DNA from 3 places in the Microbispora hainanensis genome. Region 2 is predicted to be linked to each of the others. Evidence: riboswitches for the same ligand, from Rfam matches in the RefSeq annotation. Region 2 holds a riboswitch; each other region holds the start of a gene.

Region 1 (5,991 bases), 4.2 Mb from region 2:
CGTGCCACCCGCGATCACCGTCGCCGACCTGATGGGTTCGCCATCGGAATGGCGACGGTGTACCGCAACTCTCTAAGCGCGCAGGCCCGCCGACAACCGCAGGCCCGTCGGCCGGTGGAGCTCGGACATGAGCGCGACCGCCTCATCAGCGTATTCCCCCGGGCTGTGACCTGGGTCGACGTCATCAACCTGGGGTTTGAGCCGCACTCCCTGTTCTGAGGGTCACGAAGCCGTGGAGAACTGGGCCGGTAGGCCGTCCAGCAACTGACTCAGCAGCCCGTATCCGCCATCGACCCGGATCACCTGGCCGGTGACCGTGGCGAACGCGCCGTCCACGAGCGCGGCGATCGGGCGAGCCAAATCCTGCGGCCGCAGCATCGTGCCGGTCACCGACCGGTCACCGAAGTGGCGCCGGATGCCATCGGTGAACACCTCAGCGGTGGCATCGGTACGAACCGCGCCAGGGGCGACGGCATTGACGGTGATGCCGTCCCGTATGGTCTCGCCGGCGATCTGCTGGGCGAAGGCGTTCACCGCGGCTTTGGCAGTGGACTGGGCGGCACTGCCGATGATCAGCTCGGCCGCGGTAGCGGAGACGTAGACGATCCGGCCGGACCGCCGCCGGCGCATGACCGGCAGCACCCGCCGGGTCAGGTGGTATATGCCGGCCAGCTCATCGCTGATCTTGGCTGCGAACGCCTCCCACGGCACATGCTCCAGCGGGCCGAAAGGCGGCGCCGCGGTGTGGGCGTTGCCCACAAGCACGTCGATCCGCCCGTGCTCGGCGACCACCCGGTCCACCAGCATGGTCACCTGGGCTTCGTCGGTCACGTCGGCCTGTACCGCCTGCGCGGCGCCGATCTGCTTGACCACCAGCTCCGCGGAGTCGGCGTCTCTCAGATAGTTGACTATCACGTGATAGCCGAGCCGGCCCAACTCGAGCGCGGTCGCGGCTCCGATTCCCCGGCCGGCTCCGCTAACCAGCGCCCAGCAGCGCTATGACCACGGCGTGACTCCTGCCGGCCAGGTGATTCTGAGCCAATAATGCAGATTGCGGCGATCTGCACGCGCACGGCTTACGGACGGGCGTCGTCCCGGAGTCGGCGCTCGCGCCTGCCGCGGGCGAGTTCGGTGCCCAGGGCGTCGAGGCGCTGGTTCCAGAAGCGGCGGAAGTGGTCGAGCCAGGTGTCGACCTCGCGGAGCGGCGCCGGGTCGACGGCGTAAAGGCGCCGGGTGCCCTCGGCCCGGACCGTCGCGAAACCGCTCTCCCGCAGCACGCGCAGGTGCTGGGACACCCCGGGCTGGGAGATCCCGAACTCCTCCTGCACGATCGCGCCGATCTCCCCGGCGGGGCGCTCGCCCTCCGCGAGCAGTTCCAGGATCCGGCGGCGCACCGGATCGCCGAGGACGTCGAACGCGTGCATGCCGTCAGGCTCGCAGCTCGCGCTCGCGTAGGTCAATTCGGCAGGAGCCGTACGCTCCCGGCCGGGACGGCGAAGCGCGCCGGGATCACCGGCGCGCTTGTGGGCCGTCGTCGGAACGACGATGGATCGTCCGCCAGAAGGCCGTCCGTCAGGAGGAGGCGGACAGGTCCCCGGGGTACATCGGGTAGCCGTATCCCGCCACCTGCCAGGTGGGACGGGTGCGGGCCTCGACGGCGCCGCCGTCGCCCGTGTTGCCCTCGATGGTCTGGATCGTTCCGTCGCCGTTGTCCTTGACGACGAACCCGACGTGGTTGATGTCGTCGATGTGCTTGCTGCCGCTCCAGGCGAAGAACACCACCGCGCCCGGCTTGGGCGTGTGACCCCAGCGGCCGTGGTCGGCGAACCACTGCGCGTGCTTCACGGTGTACGCGTCGGCGCCCATCACCGGGCCGATGCCGAGCTGCTGGCCCACCCAGGACACGAACATGTCGCACCAGGGGGCGTTGAGGTAGTCGGCGAGCTTGCCGCCGTCGCGGGCGAGGGTCTCGCGGGCGCGCGGCGTGGACATGTACCACTCCTGGAACTTGGTGCCGCCGCCCTTGGCGTTCTCGCTGATCCCGATCTGGCTCCTGGCCAGCTTCAGCACGTCGGCCGAGGTGATCTTGGGCAGCCTGGCGGCGATCTCCGGCATGGACTGCGCGGTCGCCGGACCCTTCCCGGTCGCCGGGTTGTCCGCGTGCGCCGCGGGCGCCGCGATCAGCACGGCCGAGGCGAGGGCTCCGCCCGCGAGGGCAGCGCGGACCCAAGTGGTGAAGACGTGCATGGTGGGGCGTTCTCCCTTACTTCCATGCCACCTACCGGGTTAGCTGACGGGTTCGGGCTGGAAGTCGCCCTACGGCACGCATGCCGATTCACCCCAGGAGAGGTGGGTCCCCGGCTCCGCGCGGACGCGGACTCGGCGGCCGGGCGGCAGGCCGGGATGGCCGGCCGCGTCGGTCTGAGGAGGGCTTCTTGACCATTGAGATGAGCAAGTGCGCCCTGAGCTGCCTAAAAGCTAATAGACCAGGTCAGACCGGTCAAGTAACTACAAGAGGGATTTTACCCGTCAAGTCCGGTACAAAGCGGACGGCAAGGGTACGGTGAGGCGGCCCCCGATCAGCGGGACCCCGCCCCTGACGGCGATCCCGCCCTGCCCCGCCCTCCGCCGCGGGCCCGGCGCGGGGGCGCTACCCCCGCGCCGGGACCCGGAAAAATCTCCCGGCCTCGCTTGACGCGCCCTTGGTCGCGGCGTCGTCAACGGGAGATCGCGTACGCGCCCGCGTCGAGGTCGTCGACGAGGGCCGGGCCGGTGGGCGTCCACCCGAGGAGGGTGCGCGTCGCGGTGCTGGTCGCCGCGAGGTCCATGCCGAAGAAGTTGCCGATCCACCCGAAGTGGTCCGGCACGTCTCCGGGGGCGATCGAGGCGACGGGAAGGCCGAACGCGCGGCCGAACGCCTCCGCGATCACGCGGGTCGGGACGCCTTCCTCGGCGACGGCGTGCAGCCGCGCGCCCGCGGGCGCCTTCTCCAGGCCGAGTGCGACCATGCGGGCGGCGTCGCGCACGTGCACGGCGGACCAGCGGTTGGCGCCGTCGCCCGGGTAACCCGAAACGCCCTTCTCGCGGGCGATCGCGGCGAGGATCGCGATGAAGCCGTGGTCGCCGGTGCCGTGCACGGTCGGCGCGAAGCGCAGGCTCACGGTGTGCACGCCACGCTCGACGAACTCCAGCGCCAGGTTCTCGCTCCCGCCGCGGGGCGAATCGGGGCCGTGGAACGGCGACGGGTCGTCCTCGGTGGCGGGCCGGCCCGGGGCGAAACCGGCGAGTCCCGAGGCGAGCAGGAACGGACGACCGGTTCCCTCCAGCGCCTCGCCGATGGTCTGCACGGCGGCTCGTTCGGTCGCCGCCGTGCCGGCCGGGTCGGACCAGTCGTGCTTGTTCGCGAGATGGATGACGGCGTCGGCGTCCCGGGCGCCCAGGCGGATGCCCTCGAGATCGTCGAGGTCGCCGCGGCGGACCCGGGCCCCCTTGCCCTCCAGGGCGGCGGCGGACGCGTCCGACCTCGCCAGTCCGATGACCTCGTGACCGGCGGCGAGCAGCTCATCGGTCACCGCGGAGCCGATCCATCCGGAGGCTCCGGTGACGAAAACACGCATGAGGAATCTCCTTCGGCGCACCGCCGGCAGGGCGGAGCGACTTCCCGAAAAACTGATGTCTGTGACTGACGTCAGTCACAGACATCACGGTACTCCTTCGTGGCCGTCATCACTACACTTGATCGCATGACGCGTTGGGCGCCCGGGGCCGCCGAGCGGCTGCAGGAGGCCGCGCTCGAACTGTTCGCGACCCACGGGTTCGAGCAGACGACCGCCACGGACATCGCACAGTCCGTCGGCCTGACCGAGCGCACCTTCTACCGCCACTTCAGCGACAAGCGCGAGGTCCTCTTCCACAACCAGCACCTGTTCACCCAGGCGTTCCTCGCCGGTGTGGAGGCCGCGCCGCCGGACGCGTCGCCGATTGAGATCGTCGCCTGCGCCCTGCGGTCCGCGACGTCCTTCTTCCCGGACGAGCGCCGGCATCATTCGCGAACCCGGCAGTCCGTGATCGACCAGAACCCCGCGCTGCAGGAACGCGAGCGGCACAAGCTCGCCACCCTCGCCGAGGCGGTCGCGGGCGCCCTGCGCGCGCGAGGCGTGGACGAGCCCGCGGCCACCCTGGCGGCGGAGTCGGGCGTCACCGTGTTCAAGATCGCTTTCGTTCAGTGGCTCCGCGAGGACGAGCAGCGCTCCCTCGCCGCCCTCGCGGAGGACATGCTGCGCGAACTGCTGGCCCTGACCCGCGACCAGGCCTGAGCGACCCGCGGGGTCACGGCGCGCACGGCCGCACGGCTTACTTCGGCAGGCGTACGGTCACCACCAGGCCGCCCTCGGGCCGGGCCAGCGCCTCCACCCCGCCGCCGTGTGCCACCGCGATGGCCCGGACGATCGACAGGCCCAGGCCCGCCCCGCGGGCGGAGCGGACCCGGTCGCCCCCGAGCCGGCGGAACGGCTCGAACAGGTCGTCCACCTCGTACGGCGGAACCGGCGGCCCGGTGTTCTCCACCGTCACGCTCACCCCCGCCTCGTCCTCCCGCAAGCGGACCCAGACCTCCCCGTCCCGCACGTTGTACTTGATCGCGTTCTCCAGCAGGTTGAACACACAGCGTTCGAGGAACAGCGGATCGCCGTGCGCGACCACCGGGCACAGGTCCTCGTGCACGATGACCTTCCTGCGGCGCGGCTGCAGGTCGATCTGCTCCATCGCCGTACGGACGACCTGCCGCAGGTCGACCGGCTTGCGCGCGGTCACCTCCTGCTCCGACTGCGCCAGCATGAGCAGGCCCTCGATCAGCCGCTCATACCTCGCGTTGGTGCCGAGCAGCGCGCGGGCCAGCGCCTTGAGGTCCTCCGAGGCCGCCGGCTCCTCCAGCGACACCTCCAGCACCGTACGGTTGATCGCCAGCGGGGTGCGCAGCTCGTGGGAGGCGTTGGCGATGAACCGGCGCTGGGCGTCGAACACCCGGTGCAGCCGGTCGAGCATCGCGTCGAAGGTGTCGGCGAGCCGCTTGACCTCGTCCTGGGGGCCGCGCAGCGCGATCCGCTCGTGCAGCGTGCTCTCCGACAGCCGCTGCGCGGTCTCGGTCACCCGGTCGAGCGGGCGCAGCGCGCGGTCGGCCACCAGGTAGCCCACCACCACCGCGACGGCGCCGACGAGGACCATGACGACCACCGAGGAGCGGAGCACGTCGCTCAGCACGTCGGCCGCCCCCTGCTCGACGTTGGTGCGCACCCGCTGCGCGAGCGTGTCGCTGTCGGGCAGCGTGGTCCCCATGACGGCCCCGGGGGCGCCGACGCCGGTCACCTTCGACGCCACCGCCACCACGAACCGCTGGTTGAGCGCCCGCGCGGTCAGCAGGTGGGTGAACCACAGCAGCACCGACCCCGCCAGGAAGAACAGCCCGCCGTACAGCAGGGTGAGCCGCATCCGCAGGCCGAGCCTGCTCCACAGGGACAGCACACGCCTCACAGCCGATACCCCCGGCCCGGCACGTTCTCGATCACCGGCGGCTCGCCCAGCTTGCGGCGCAGCGAGGTGATGGTGACGCGCAGCACGCCCGTGCCCGCGTCGGCGTGCTCGTCCCACACGCTCGCGCGCAGCCGGGCCGAGCTGACCAGCCCTCCGCCGGCGCGCATGAGCTCGTGCAGCACGTCGAACTCCCTGCGGCCCAGCGCCACCTGCCGCCCGTCGCGCACCACCGTACGGCGGGCGGGGTCGAGCCGGATCCCGGCCCGCTCCAGCACGGGCCGCACCGCCCGGGGCGAGCGCCGGGCCAGGGCCCGGATGCGGGCCACCAGCTCGGCGAACGCGAACGGCTTGACCAGGTAGTCGTCGGCGCCCAGGGACAGGCCCCCGACCCGGTCACGCACCCGCCCGGCCGCCGTCAGCATGAGGATGCGGCTCGCCCCGGCGGCCGTGACCAGCTCCCGG
Region 2 (5,991 bases):
GAACACCGTGGAGACCCGGATGCCGCGCAGCGGCACGGGGGCCAGCCCGGCGTTGACGGCGACGAACGCGCCCCCGTTGCGCACGGCGTCGAGCGCGGGCAGGCCGACGAGCGCCGCGTCCACCAGGCCGTGCACGCCGCCGGGAACGGCGGCCCTGACCGCGGCCGCCAGGTCGGCGCCCCTCGGCACGAACCACTCCGCGCCGAAGCCCCGCACCACCGTCTCGTCGCCGGGCGCGGCGACCGCCGCGACCCGGAGCCCCCGCGCCACGGCCAGCTCCACGAGATAGCCGCCGACGCCGCCCGCCGCCCCCGTGACGAGCAGGGTCTCGCCCTCGGCGAGCCCGGCGAGGTCGAGTGCCTGGACGGCGGTGAGCGCGTTCAGCGGCAACGTGGACGCCTCGGGCGCGGCCACCCCCACGGGCGCGGGAGCCACCGCCGTCTCGTCCAGCACCACCAGGTCCGCCTGGGCCTTGAGCGGGTCGGTCAGCCGGTCCGACAGCCCGATGACCCGCTCGCCCGGCCGCAGACCCGTCACCCCCGGCCCGGCCCGGTCGACCACGCCCGCGACGTCCCAGCCGAGCGCGTACGTCTCCTGGTGCGGCATGAGCCCGTTGTCGGCGAGGACGCCCGCGGCCGTGGCCAGGTCGACAGGGTTGACGGCCGCCGCCTCGACCCTGATCCGCACCTGCCCCTGCCCCGGATCCGGCTCCCGCACGTCGACGATCCGTACGGCTCCATCCCGTGCCATCAGTGCTCTCATGAGCGTCTTTCTCCTTTCGCGATGGCACGGAGCGTAGGAAGATCTACTCTCTTTCGGTAAGAAGGCACCTGGAAGTGCGTAAGGGAGGAGAAGGGAAGACATGGCGACTCAGACGGCGGCCGAGCGGCGCGAGGAGGCGCGTCAGCGCTACAACGCCTACGTCGCGACCTGCCCGTCCAGGAAGCTGCTCGACACGCTCAGCGACAAGTGGGTGAGCCTGGCGCTCACCGCGCTCGCCGGCGGCCCGCGCCGCTACAGCGAGTTGGCGAGGACGATCGCCGGAGTCAGCCAGAAGATGCTCACGCAGACGTTGCGGACGATGGAACGCGACGGCCTGGTGTCACGCACGGTCACTCCGTCGGTGCCGGTGAGGGTCGACTATCGGCTCACGCCGCTGGGCGAGGACCTCATGCCGCTGCTCGAAGCGATCAAGCGCTGGGCCGAGATCCACATGGAGGATGTCGAAGCGGCCAGGCAGGCGTACGACCGCCGCTCCGGCCACCGACCTTGACGACCTTCAGGCGAGGCGTTTACCTTCCCTGAAGGGTGGGCCGACGACATCGTCGTGGGGGAGGGCGGACGATGGGTGTTCCCGAGGTCGTCTACCGAGGTGACAATCCTGCCTCGGACCTTGAGCGTGCCGGTCTCACCGAAGAGGATCTGCTTCTCCTCGCGGAGCTGGCCAAGGGAGTGACAGCAGACCGGGTGGGCCGCAGTCTCGACGTCAGCGGCCGAACCGTGCGGCGCCGGTTGCGGTGCATCTGCGACCGCATCGGTGTGGCGACGGCGATCGAGGCGGTCGCCTGGGCGGCACGCCGCCGCCTCATCTGAGTGTTTCATCTAAGCGCGTTATCCGACTGCGTTGTCCGGCCGCGTTCGCTGCGAAAGGGACCGGCGCCCCTCCAACGGAGGAGGGGCTCTCTGAAAGGCCCCCGGAAAGGCCCCCGGGAAGGCTCCGTGGAAGAGCGCCCGCAGACAGAGGCCCTCGCAGACCGAGGCGCTCCGTAGACGAAGGGCTCCGTAGACCGAGGCCCCTGTGACAGAGGCTCCGTGGTCAGAGGCCCCGTGGTCAGAGGCCCCGTGGCCAGAGACTCAGTCGGCGACGCGCACCGCGCCCGCGAACGGCCGGCCGTCGATCTTCGCGATGTGGACGACGTCTCCTGTGCGCGGCGCGTGGATCATGTAGCCGTTGCCGATGTAGATGCCCACGTGGTGCAGGTCGGAGTAGAAGAACACCAGGTCGCCGGGGCGGAGCTGGTCACGCGGGATGTGCGTGCCGGCCGTCCACTGGTCGCCCGTGTAGTGCGGCAGGCTGATCCCGACGGACTGGTAGGCCGCCATGACCAGGCCGGAGCAGTCGAAGGAGCCGGGCCCATCGGCGCCCCACACGTACGGCTTGAGCTGCTGCGCGAGGGCCCAGCGCGCCGCCTGGGCGGCCTTGCCGTCACCGATGATGGGGAAGTCCGTCCTCGTGCGCGTCTCTCTGCCGATCGTCTGGGAGACCTGCCGGTAGAGGCTGCTCTCGGTCTTCTTGATCAGACTGGTGATCTTGTCGCGCCGGGCGTCGAGGCCGCTGAGGAGCTTCTTGACCTCGGCCTGCCGGGCGGAGGCGCTCTGCCTGGCCCGCGCGGCGGCGTCCATGGCCTTGGTGACCTCCGCGACCTCCTGGCTCTGCTGCAGCTCCAGCGCGTACGTCGTGGAGGCCTGGTCGAGGTAGCGCCGGGGGTCGATGTCGCTGTCGATGAGCGCGAGCGCGTTGCCGAGCCCGTTGGTCATGTAGGAGTGCTGCGCGAGGGCGCTCGCCTTCTGCCGGCGCACCTCCAGCTCGGCCTCGCTCTTGGCGAGGTTCTTCTTGGCGAGGTCGGCGGACCGCTCGGCCGCCTTCAGACGCACCCGCTCGCCGTTGTACTGCTCGGTGAGCGTCTCGATTTCGTCGTAGAGGTCCTCGACCTGCTTGGTGAGCTGCTTGAGGCTCGGCTTCGGGTCGGCGGTGGCGCTGACGACCGGGGCGCCGAACGTGATCGCGCTGATCGCGAGTCCGACGAACGCCAAACGGCGGAGGGGACCCGGACCGGCCGTGCCGGATCCGGATCGCCGGCCGCGGGCGTGCCTGCCCGCCGGCCTCTTGCCACGCATGCGCAACCGAGCTCCTCTCCCATGTGCGCCCCGCGGCGGGCCCGTCGTCGAGACGGGGCCGTACGGCGGGGCGCTGCTGAGCGCCTACCGGGTTAGCTGACGGGTTCGGGCCGGAGTAGCCCTACCTGGCGGATTCACCCCTTGTCGATCTGAGACCGAACCGATCCTGGATCCTGCAGTTGGGTCCCCGGCTCCCCTTCGCACTCGGTGCTTCGAAGATTCGGCGCCCGGTCGCCGCGAGCGCTCACGATGACCGGCATCGTCGCTGGACGATAGTGCACCGCGAGTTCTTGCTCAACCAGAACTCCGAAACCCGTCTAGGTTTGACAACCAAAGGATCACGGTCGGATCACGGGATCGGTTGTGAAACGTCCGTGTTCACAGGGGTTTGGAGCGATCCGAGAGTTTGGATGTGCTGCTCGGGCTGGTGAAAAAACTGGGACAAAAGTGGACAGTGGCCTTGGGGTGTGACCGTACGTCCGTCCGCGTCCGGGCGGCTACACACGGTCAGAACTCATGTGGGGTCTGGCGTTTGGGGATGACCGTTATCCGGGGGACGCTCCGCGCATGGGATCAGGCCGCGCTGCGGCTAGGCTGACCGGTCATGGAGCAGGTCGCCGCGCAGACGCCCAGTGAGTCGGGTGCCACGGCCGTGACGGTGCGCCGGGCCAGGACGCCGGACGTCCGGGCGATCCGGCGTCTCGTCGACGCGTACTCCGGCAACGGGCCCCGCCTGCTCAAGAAGAGCACGGTCACGCTGTATGAGGACGTCCAGGAGTTCTGGGTGGCCGAGACGGCCGGGCAGGTCGTCGGCTGCGGCGCGCTGCACGTGCTGTGGGAGGACCTCGCCGAGATCAGGACCGTCGCGGTGGACCCCGCGGCGCGCGGCGGGGGCATCGGCCACCGGATCGTCGCCGCGCTCATCGAGACCGCCAGGGACCTCGGCGTGCGGAGGGTCTTCTGCCTCACGTTCGCGGTGGACTTCTTCGCCAGGCACGGTTTCCGGCCCATCCAGGGCACCCCGGTCTCCCCTGAGGTCTACGCGGAGCTCCTGGCGTCGTACGACGAGGGTGTCGCCGAGTTTCTCGACCTGGAGCACGTGAAGCCGAACACGCTGGGGAACACCCGGATGTTGCTGCACCTCGACCGTCATTGATCACCATTGATGGGCATTGATCATCGATCTTGACGGTGGTTGTCGACTGTTGCAAAGGTGACTGTTGATACGCCTGTCGCTACTTTTGGCAATATCAGCGTGTGCTACAGACGTGCGGCGCATGCGTCTTCGAAACGAGGTGACACGGTGAGCACCGGACAGCCGCCGTACCCCCAGGACGAGTCGGACGGAACGCCACCGCCGTCATCGAACCCCGGGTACAACACGGACAGACAACCCCAGGAATACGACCCCGACGTCACGGTGGTCAGCTATCGCGGGCAGCACACGGGTCCGCAGCAGCCGCCCGCCTACGACCCCGCTCAGGGCGGCTACGGCCAGCAGCAGGGCTACGGCGCCCAGCAGCAGCCGTACGGCCAGCAGGGCTATGGTCAGCAGGCCCCGCAGGCCCAGCAGCAGTACGGCCAGCAGACCGGTCCCCAGGACTACGGCCAGCAGCAGGGCTATGGGCAGCAGCAGGGTTATGGCCAGACCGGGCCGCAGCAGGGTCACCCCCAGCAGGGCTATGGTCAGACCGGCCCGCAGCAGCCGTACGGCCAGCAGCAGGGCTACGGCGCTCAGCAGCAGCCCGGTTACGGCCAGCAGGGCTACGGCCAGCCGCAGGCCCAGCAGCCATATGGTCAGGACCAGTACGGCCAGCAGCAGGGCTATGGGCAGCAGCAGGGTTATGGCCAGACCGGGCCGCAGCAGGGTCACCCCCAGCAGGGCTATGGTCAGACCGGCCCGCAGCAGCCGTACGGCCAGCAGCAGGGCTACGGCGCTCAGCAGCAGCCCGGTTACGGCCAGCAGGGCTACGGCCAGCCGCAGGCCCAGCAGCCGTACGGCCAGGACCAGTACGGGCAGCAGCAGTTCGCCCAGCCGAGCCCCCAGGCGGGCTATGGGCAGCAGCCCGGTTATGGCCAGCAGCCGTACGGCCAGCCCGCCTATGGTCAGCCCGGCTACGGCCAGCCGTACGCGCCCGCCGGCCCGATCCCGCCCGGCGCCCCGGCTCCGCTCGCGGAGTGGTGGCAGCGTCTCGTCGCCCGCATCATCGATGGCGTGATCGTCGGTATTCCGCTCGGGATCATCACGGTCGTGGTCGCGGCCATCGTCGTCACCAACGCGAGCGTCGACATTAGGAGCGGGGTTTACAACCCCGGAAGCGGTTACTTCCTGGCGTCGCTGCTCACGGCGATCCTGGGCGGCCTCGTCATGGTCGTCTACGAATTCCTCATGCTGCGGGCACAGGGCCAGACGCTCGGCAAGAAACTCATGGGCATCAAGGTCGTCCGGGTCGGAGGCACTCTCGACGCGGGTGGGCTTCCGCAGGACGCGGCGCTCAAGCGGGCCGGCGTGCTCTACGCTTTCGAGTTCCTGCAGTGGATTCCCGTTATCACCTACATCGCCAACCTCGGCACTCTTCTGAACGTGCTGTGGCTGTTGTGGGACAAGCCGCTGCATCAGGCGCTCCATGACAAGGTCGCCAACACCGTAGTGGTCAAGGTCAAGTAAGACGACGGACGGGGTCGATGGAACGGACCATCGGCCCCGTTTTTCTATGGGTCGCTATGGCTCCGATCGCACCGCGCCCGCGTGGCTGTGACGGAAAATCCTTGCGGCCTCTACGGGGCATGTCATGCTTGGGTTACCGTCCCGAGAGGTGCCCAATGACCGCGAGACCGCCCCCGGCGCCAATCCTTAAGACTCGCCCCCGCCGTCTCCGGGGTCATATCCCCCACGGGCGGCTTAAGGAACCGTCAGGGGCGCTTATGGGGCCGTATGGAGCCGCACAGGCCCTTATGGCACTCCCCGATGCCCGCCCGCTCCGGCCGCCCGGAGGCGGCGTCCGCGGAATGCGGGGATCGTTTGGCCGTGGGAAACTCCGGCGCCACGACCGTCCGGGCCGTCCGCGTGATTGTGCCCCCCGCTCCTTTTTT
Region 3 (5,991 bases), 1.1 Mb from region 2:
ACCCGAGGGGAAGCGCCCCCACCGGGCTCTACGGCTTCGTCGCGCCCACCCTCGCCGGGCCGTACACGCCGCTGAACGGCTCGGGGCTCGTGCTGGCCAATCCGGCGGAAGAGCCCGACCAGGCGTACGCCTGGCTGGTCCTGCCCGACCTGAAGGTCGTGAGCTTTCTCAACTACCGCTCCATCGGAGGGCCGGATCCGTGGACGGCCGGGCCCGGCGCGGCGCGGGCCGCCTTCGGCGGGACGATCGCGCCGGTGCTCGAACTCACCCTGCGCGAGGACGCCACCTCCGTGGTCGTTCCCGCGTCGGCGGGAGCCGTCAGCGGGTGAACCTCGCGATTGCCTCCGGGGTGACGGGGGTGAAGAAGTTGACCAGGTTGCCGTCGGGGTCGCGGAGCAGGAGCGACCGGTTGCCCCACGGCATCGTGGTGGGCTCCTGGACGAACTCCTCGACGTGGCCGGTCAGGCTCCGGTGCACGCCGTCCACGTCGTCGACGAGGAACTCGACGATCACGCTGTGGTCGGCGGACGGCCGGGCGGCGCCGGGTGCGAAGAGCGGGACGGTGCGGGTGCTGCCGATCGCGAGGGTCGCGGAGGCGGTCTTGATCTCGGCGAATTCCGCGCTCGCCCAGCGTGCCCGCACGCCCGTGGCCCGCTCGTAGAAGCCCGCGAGGCGCGCGACGTCGTCGGTGATGATGCGGATCGACACGAAGTCCATGGTGATCTCCCTGGTTCCCGGGTTGTTCGTCCCGGGAACACTAGGGCGGATACCGGACAGAAACCGCCCAGTATTGTCACTAGATTGTGTGACGTGGCCCGACCGACTCATCGCGTTCTCACGCTGCTGGAGCTCCTGCAGTCGGGCGGCACGCGGACGATGGCCGAGCTCGCCGACCGGCTCGGCGTCGACGAGCGCACCGTGCGGCGATATGTGGACCACCTGATCGACCTCGATGTGCCCGTCGAGTCGGTGCGCGGCCGATACGGCGGCTATCGCCTCGCCCCCGGATATCGCATGCCCCCGCTCATGCTGAGCGACGACGAGGCGCTCGCCGTGCTGCTCGGCCTGGTCGCCGGTCGCCGCGCGGGGCTGACGACGGCGGCGGGCACGGCGAGCGAGACGGCGGCGGCCAAGATCCGGCGCGTTCTGCCCGAGCGGCTCGCCCGCCGGCTCGACACCGTGCTCGAATCCCTCGCCTTCACGGCCCCGCCCGGCGAGTCCGCCGTTCCCGAGACCGCCGTGTTGCTCTGCGTCGCCGACGCGGTGCGCCATCACCGGCCGATCTCGATCAGGTATACCGCCGCCGATGGTCGGCGCAGCGAGCGCACGCTGCATCCGTACGGGCTCGTCGCCCATTCGGGCCGGTGGTACGTCACGGGCGCGGATCCGGAGATCGGCGAGGACCGGACCTTCCGGCTGGATCGCATCGCGGACGCGAGGACGCTGCCCGGCTCGTTCGAGCCGCCCGCCGGGTTCGATCCGGCGCAGCACGTCCTGGCCGGATTCGCCACGGCTCGATATCGGTACGACGTGGTGCTGCGGATCCAGGGGACGGTCGAGCAGATCCGCGCCCGGCTTCCCGCCGCCGTCGCGACCCTGGCGGATTCCGGGGACGAGGGCTGGCTCCGGGTCGAGGTGCGCGCGGAGCGGCTCGACTGGCTGCCTCCGGTGCTCGCCTCACTCGACCGGCCGTTCGTCATCGAGCGGCCGGACGAGCTGCGCGACCGTGTCGCGGCGCTCGCGGACCGGCTCGCGGCTTCCGCCCGCAGGACCGCAGAGTGACTGCGGGCGGGTGACTGCGGGCGGGTGACTGCGGGCGGGTGACTGCGGGCTAAGCGCTGGTCGCCGGCGAACCGGCCGCGTGCAGATGGCGGTCGATCGCGGCGAAGGTGGCCGCCGGCTGTTCGATGTGCGGCAGGTGACCGGCCTCCGGGATCACCTCCAGCCGGCCGTTGGCGAAGGCGCCGGCGTAGGCGGCGCCGTAAGCCGGGGTGACGATCCGGTCGCTCTCCCCCCACACCAGGAGCGTGGGCACGTCGACGTGCCGCAACCGGCGGAGCAGTTTGGGATCGTGCATGTAGGGGTCGCCCGCCAGCGTGCGCATGGTGGCCATGTCGGCCGCCCGGGCTGCGAGCTGGTCGGCGGGGACGCCGGCCGGGTCGACGTAGAAGCGCTGCGAGTCGTGCCAGGCGTATTCGGCCACGCCGCGCGCGTCCAGGGCGAAGAAGTCGCGGATCGGCTCGCCGGGGACGTCCACGCCCACGGCGTCGACCAGCACCAGCCCGGTGATGATCCCCCGCCGTGTCGCGTACGGCCATCTCGGCGGCGGTCCAGCCGCCGAGGGAGGAGCCGGCGACGAGAACGTCGCGCAACCCCAGGCGATGCAGGCAGTGCAGGTAGGCGAGGGCGAGGTCGTCGATGCCGGTGAGCCACGGGGGACGGTCGGTGCCGTTCCAGCCGGGATGCACGGGCGTCAGGGTGTGTGCCGTCCGGGAGAGGTGCCCGGCGAGCCCGGCGACCGTGGCGGGGCCGCCGCCGCCGTGCAGGATCAGGGCCGGTCTGCCGGTGCCGGCCTCCGACATGGTGAGGGACAGGTCGCGATCTGCAACAACTCGGGCGGGCGGTCAAACACGTCCAATATAGGCAGCACCGGGCCCTGGAGAGCGGGCTGTCGGCGATCGGCGCGACGCTCGCCCAGTGGGACGCCCTCCGGGCGATCAGCCGTACCCCCGGGGCGTCGGCCCGGGAGCTGGCCGCGGCGACGTTCCAGACCGAGCAGGCCTTCGGCACCCTCGCCGGGCGGCTCGTGGCCCAGGGATGGATCGAACGCAGGCCCGGGCACGGCAGGCGCATCGAGCACCATCTCACCCCTTCCGGCGAGCGGGTCCTGGAAGCCGGGCGCAAGGTCGCCGACGAGGTGCTCGCCAGGTGCTACACCGCCCTGCCGGACGCGGACCGCGCGACCCTGCTGGCCCTGCTCCGGCGCCTCGTCGTGGAGGACGCGTAGCCTCCGGCCACGCCCTCGGCGGAGATGCGCTGCGCGGCGGCGCGTCTCCACCGAGGGCGTCCCGGGTCAGACGCCGGGGCGTACGGCGGTGAGGAAGCTGCCCCTCCAATAGGCGTTGAGCCTGTCGACACTGACCACCGCGCCGCTGTGGGGGGCGCTGATCACCTTCCTGTGCCCGAGATACATGCCCACGTGGCCGCCGCCACTGGTGAAGATGAGGTCGCCGGGCTTGAGGTGCGACAGCGAGACCCTCTTCTTGGCGTGCCTGAGCATCGCCCACGTCGTACGCGGGAGCTTGACGCCGGCCTTGCGCCAGGCGAACTGGACCAGCCCGGAGCAGTCGAACGCTCCTGGGCCCGTGGCGCCCCACACGTACGGGTCGCCGAGCTGCTTCTTCGCCACCTTGATGGCGCGCTCGGCCTTCTCCTGCTGGAGAGCCGCCTTGGTGAGCTTCCTCGTGGCGGAGTTCTCGGCCACGGGCGCGGGATGCAGGGGGGTGGTCGTTGTGGGGGGCACGGGCGGGATGACCGCCGAGGTGAGGGCCGGGGCGGGGGCGGGGGCCGGGGGTGGGGATGTCACCGTCGCGGACGCGGCGGCTGCGGGGAGTGCGCTCAATGCTCCGGCCGACGCGGTGAGCGCCGCGCTACCGATCGTGACGCAGGCGATGCGGAGCAGAGTGGTGGAGTTGGTGGACAGGAGGATCTCTCCCTTTGGTCTTCCGCTTGCGCCTACCGGGTTAGCTGACGGATTCGGGCAGGGAAGATCGCCCTACGGCGCCGGCGCGCCGATTCACCCCAGACCTTCGTCGAAGGTCGATTGGTTCCCCGGCTCCGAGCCTCCTAGCTGCTCGGATTCGGCATCACCGGCGCCCAGGGGGGCGGAGAGGCGGGGCGACGGCGACTGTGGATGGTCGAACCCGGCGGGGCCGGGTTCGTAACGACGAGGTCACGTGGACCCCGCCGATGGGCAAGGAAACTACCAAGAGCCCCATATCTCCGCAAAGAGCGTCAAAAGGATAAGGAGCGCATAAAAGGGATCAAATGCGCGAAGTTGCAGGTCAGAGTGCATCTGCGGAAGAGATGTGGCGCTGGTCACACTCGTCCCATCGCGGGCCTGACCTGCGGAGGAAGGCGAGTAAGCCCTGGCGGCGGCGTACATCCTGACCCTGGCGGCCTTCGGCCCCTCGGCTGCCCGCCTGTGGTCCGGAGGGCGTTGATCGTCGCTTGCGCCGCCCGGCTGCCGCCCTGCACGAGCGGGCGTGACCTGCCGGATGGCTAGTTCGTACGCCAGAAGGCGCCGTTGGCGGAGGGGTCGTCGGGGTCGCCCTGCGGCGCGGTGAACCCGGCGCCCCACAGCGTCGTCGTCCCGGGCCTGCGCGCGATCGAGAACAGGGCGGCGTCGGTGCCGGCCTTCCGGGGGATCGGGGTGCTCCGCCACGTCGAACCCGTGACATGCCACAGGGTGGAGTTCCAGTCGCTCTGCACGATCCACACGCCGCCCGCGCCGTCGGGCTCCACCTCCGTGTACGGCTGGGCGTTGACGGCGCCGACCGAGGCGGTCCACGAGCGGCCGTTCCAGTGCATGACCAGGGGGCGGTCGTAGATCTTGTCGTCGCCCTGGTCGTCGGCGCCCTCCCAGCTCACGCCGCCGACGGCCCACACGTTGCGGGGGCCGAGGACGGCGATGTCGGTGAGCACCGCGGCGGCGTCGCGAGCGGGCAGTTTGATCGCGGGGGTGGGCACCAGCGCCCAGGACTTCCCGTTCCACCGCATGATCGCGGGACGGGTGCCCTTGGCCCCCGCCGCCCAGACGTCACCGGCCTTGTACGCGTCGACGGCGGCGGCGTGGGCCGGCAGCGGGACGCTCCGCCACGACGACCCGTTCCAGTGCCTGGCCGAGGCCGAGGAGTCGGCGACCGCCCAGACGTCCTTCGCGCCCGTGCCGTCGGCGTCCGTCGTGGAGAAGCCGCTGCCGAGCGAGAAGGTGGTCCATGTCCGGCCGTTCCACCGGCTCGCCTTCCCCGGGCCGAAGACCCACACGTTCTTGTCCGAGCCGGCGGTCACGGCCGTCAGCTCGTACGACGGGCTGCCGGGGAGCACCTTCCACGATCGGCCGTCGAACCGCTCGACCAGGCCCCGCCGCGTGCCGTTCACGACCCGGTGACCGGCCGCCCACACCGACCCGTTGCCGAGGACCGTCACGTCGTCGAGCACGTCGTCCCCGGGCAGGGTGTTCACCTTGGCCAGCCGCCACGTGGGCGCGGTCTCCCCGGCCTGGCCGCCCTGGTGGGCCGCTCCCGAGGCCGCCGCGGCCGGCAGGAACGCCAGCCCGATCGCCGATATGCCCGAGACGAGTACGGTGCGCACGATGCTTCCCCTTCCGCTCACCAGTACGACGTTTGACCGAGGAGAGTCGTTCACACGTCGCGGAAGGGCCGGAGTCACTTCTTCTCCGTCCACGGCTCGTACGCGTCGTCCCCGGGGAGCACCCAGATCTTCGTGTCGGGCCTGACCAGGCTCCGCACCCGCGTCACCGCGCCGGTCGTCTTCGAGACCCGGTAGACCGTCACTCCGGTTTCGGTCTTCGACCGGACGACCAGGTGTCCCGCCTTGTCGAAGTCGAGGTCGTCGATCCGCCGCCCGCGCGGGAGCCGTACGGTCACGGTGCGGCTCGCCTTGCCGGTGCGCAGGTCGACCAGGCGCAGCGTGCGCGACTTCGGCCACGAGCCGACCGGCTCCGCCGCCGTGACGTGGTCGTTCGCCAGGGCCGTCGCCCACAGCCGCGTCTTCGACCGCAGGCGGGTGCGCAGCCCCCGGTCGAACACCGTCATCCGGCCGTCTTCCCCTTGCATCAGCAGCCGCGCGCCGTCCGGGCTGAATCCCGCGAAGTTCCAGGTGTCCGTCTTTCCGGGCAGCGGCAGGCTCCTGCCCTTCCGCAGGTCGAGCAGGGCTCCCAGGCCCGGTGCCGAGGTCTTGGTGACCACG

The links. A riboswitch is a leader RNA that binds a small molecule or an ion and turns the genes downstream of it on or off. The one in region 2 is predicted to bind cyclic di-AMP.
Region 1: another riboswitch for cyclic di-AMP. It lies ahead of OHB01_RS29450 (CHAP domain-containing protein); the one in region 2 lies ahead of OHB01_RS08160 (NlpC/P60 family protein).
Region 3: another riboswitch for cyclic di-AMP. It lies ahead of OHB01_RS13805 (C40 family peptidase); the one in region 2 lies ahead of OHB01_RS08160 (NlpC/P60 family protein).

The regions. Positions count from the first base shown of each region.
Region 1 covers NZ_CP108086.1:6,377,687-6,383,677, reverse strand. The annotation lists gene OHB01_RS29460 (SDR family oxidoreductase) at 223-984, opposite strand; gene OHB01_RS29455 (ArsR/SmtB family transcription factor) at 1,077-1,424, opposite strand; gene OHB01_RS29450 (CHAP domain-containing protein) at 1,573-2,247, opposite strand; cyclic di-AMP (ydaO/yuaA leader) riboswitch at 2,262-2,395, opposite strand; gene OHB01_RS29445 (SDR family oxidoreductase) at 2,718-3,617, opposite strand; gene OHB01_RS29440 (TetR/AcrR family transcriptional regulator) at 3,744-4,316, shown strand; gene OHB01_RS29435 (sensor histidine kinase) at 4,354-5,529, opposite strand; gene OHB01_RS29430 (response regulator transcription factor) at 5,526-5,991, opposite strand, start outside.
Region 2 covers NZ_CP108086.1:1,795,312-1,801,302, reverse strand. The annotation lists gene OHB01_RS08175 (NADP-dependent oxidoreductase) at 1-762, opposite strand, end outside; gene OHB01_RS08170 (winged helix-turn-helix transcriptional regulator) at 863-1,273, shown strand; gene OHB01_RS08165 (LuxR C-terminal-related transcriptional regulator) at 1,345-1,593, shown strand; gene OHB01_RS08160 (NlpC/P60 family protein) at 1,855-2,814, opposite strand; cyclic di-AMP (ydaO/yuaA leader) riboswitch at 2,965-3,118, opposite strand; gene OHB01_RS08155 (amino-acid N-acetyltransferase) at 3,503-4,054, shown strand; gene OHB01_RS08150 (RDD family protein) at 4,202-5,566, shown strand.
Region 3 covers NZ_CP108086.1:2,935,013-2,941,003, forward strand. The annotation lists gene OHB01_RS13780 (glycoside hydrolase family 68 protein) at 1-329, shown strand, start outside; gene OHB01_RS13785 (VOC family protein) at 319-717, opposite strand; gene OHB01_RS13790 (YafY family protein) at 811-1,782, shown strand; gene OHB01_RS13795 (alpha/beta hydrolase) at 1,832-2,464, opposite strand; gene OHB01_RS13800 (MarR family winged helix-turn-helix transcriptional regulator) at 2,678-3,007, shown strand; gene OHB01_RS13805 (C40 family peptidase) at 3,074-3,523, opposite strand; cyclic di-AMP (ydaO/yuaA leader) riboswitch at 3,718-3,876, opposite strand; gene OHB01_RS13810 (hypothetical protein) at 4,282-5,373, opposite strand; gene OHB01_RS13815 (hypothetical protein) at 5,448-5,991, opposite strand, start outside.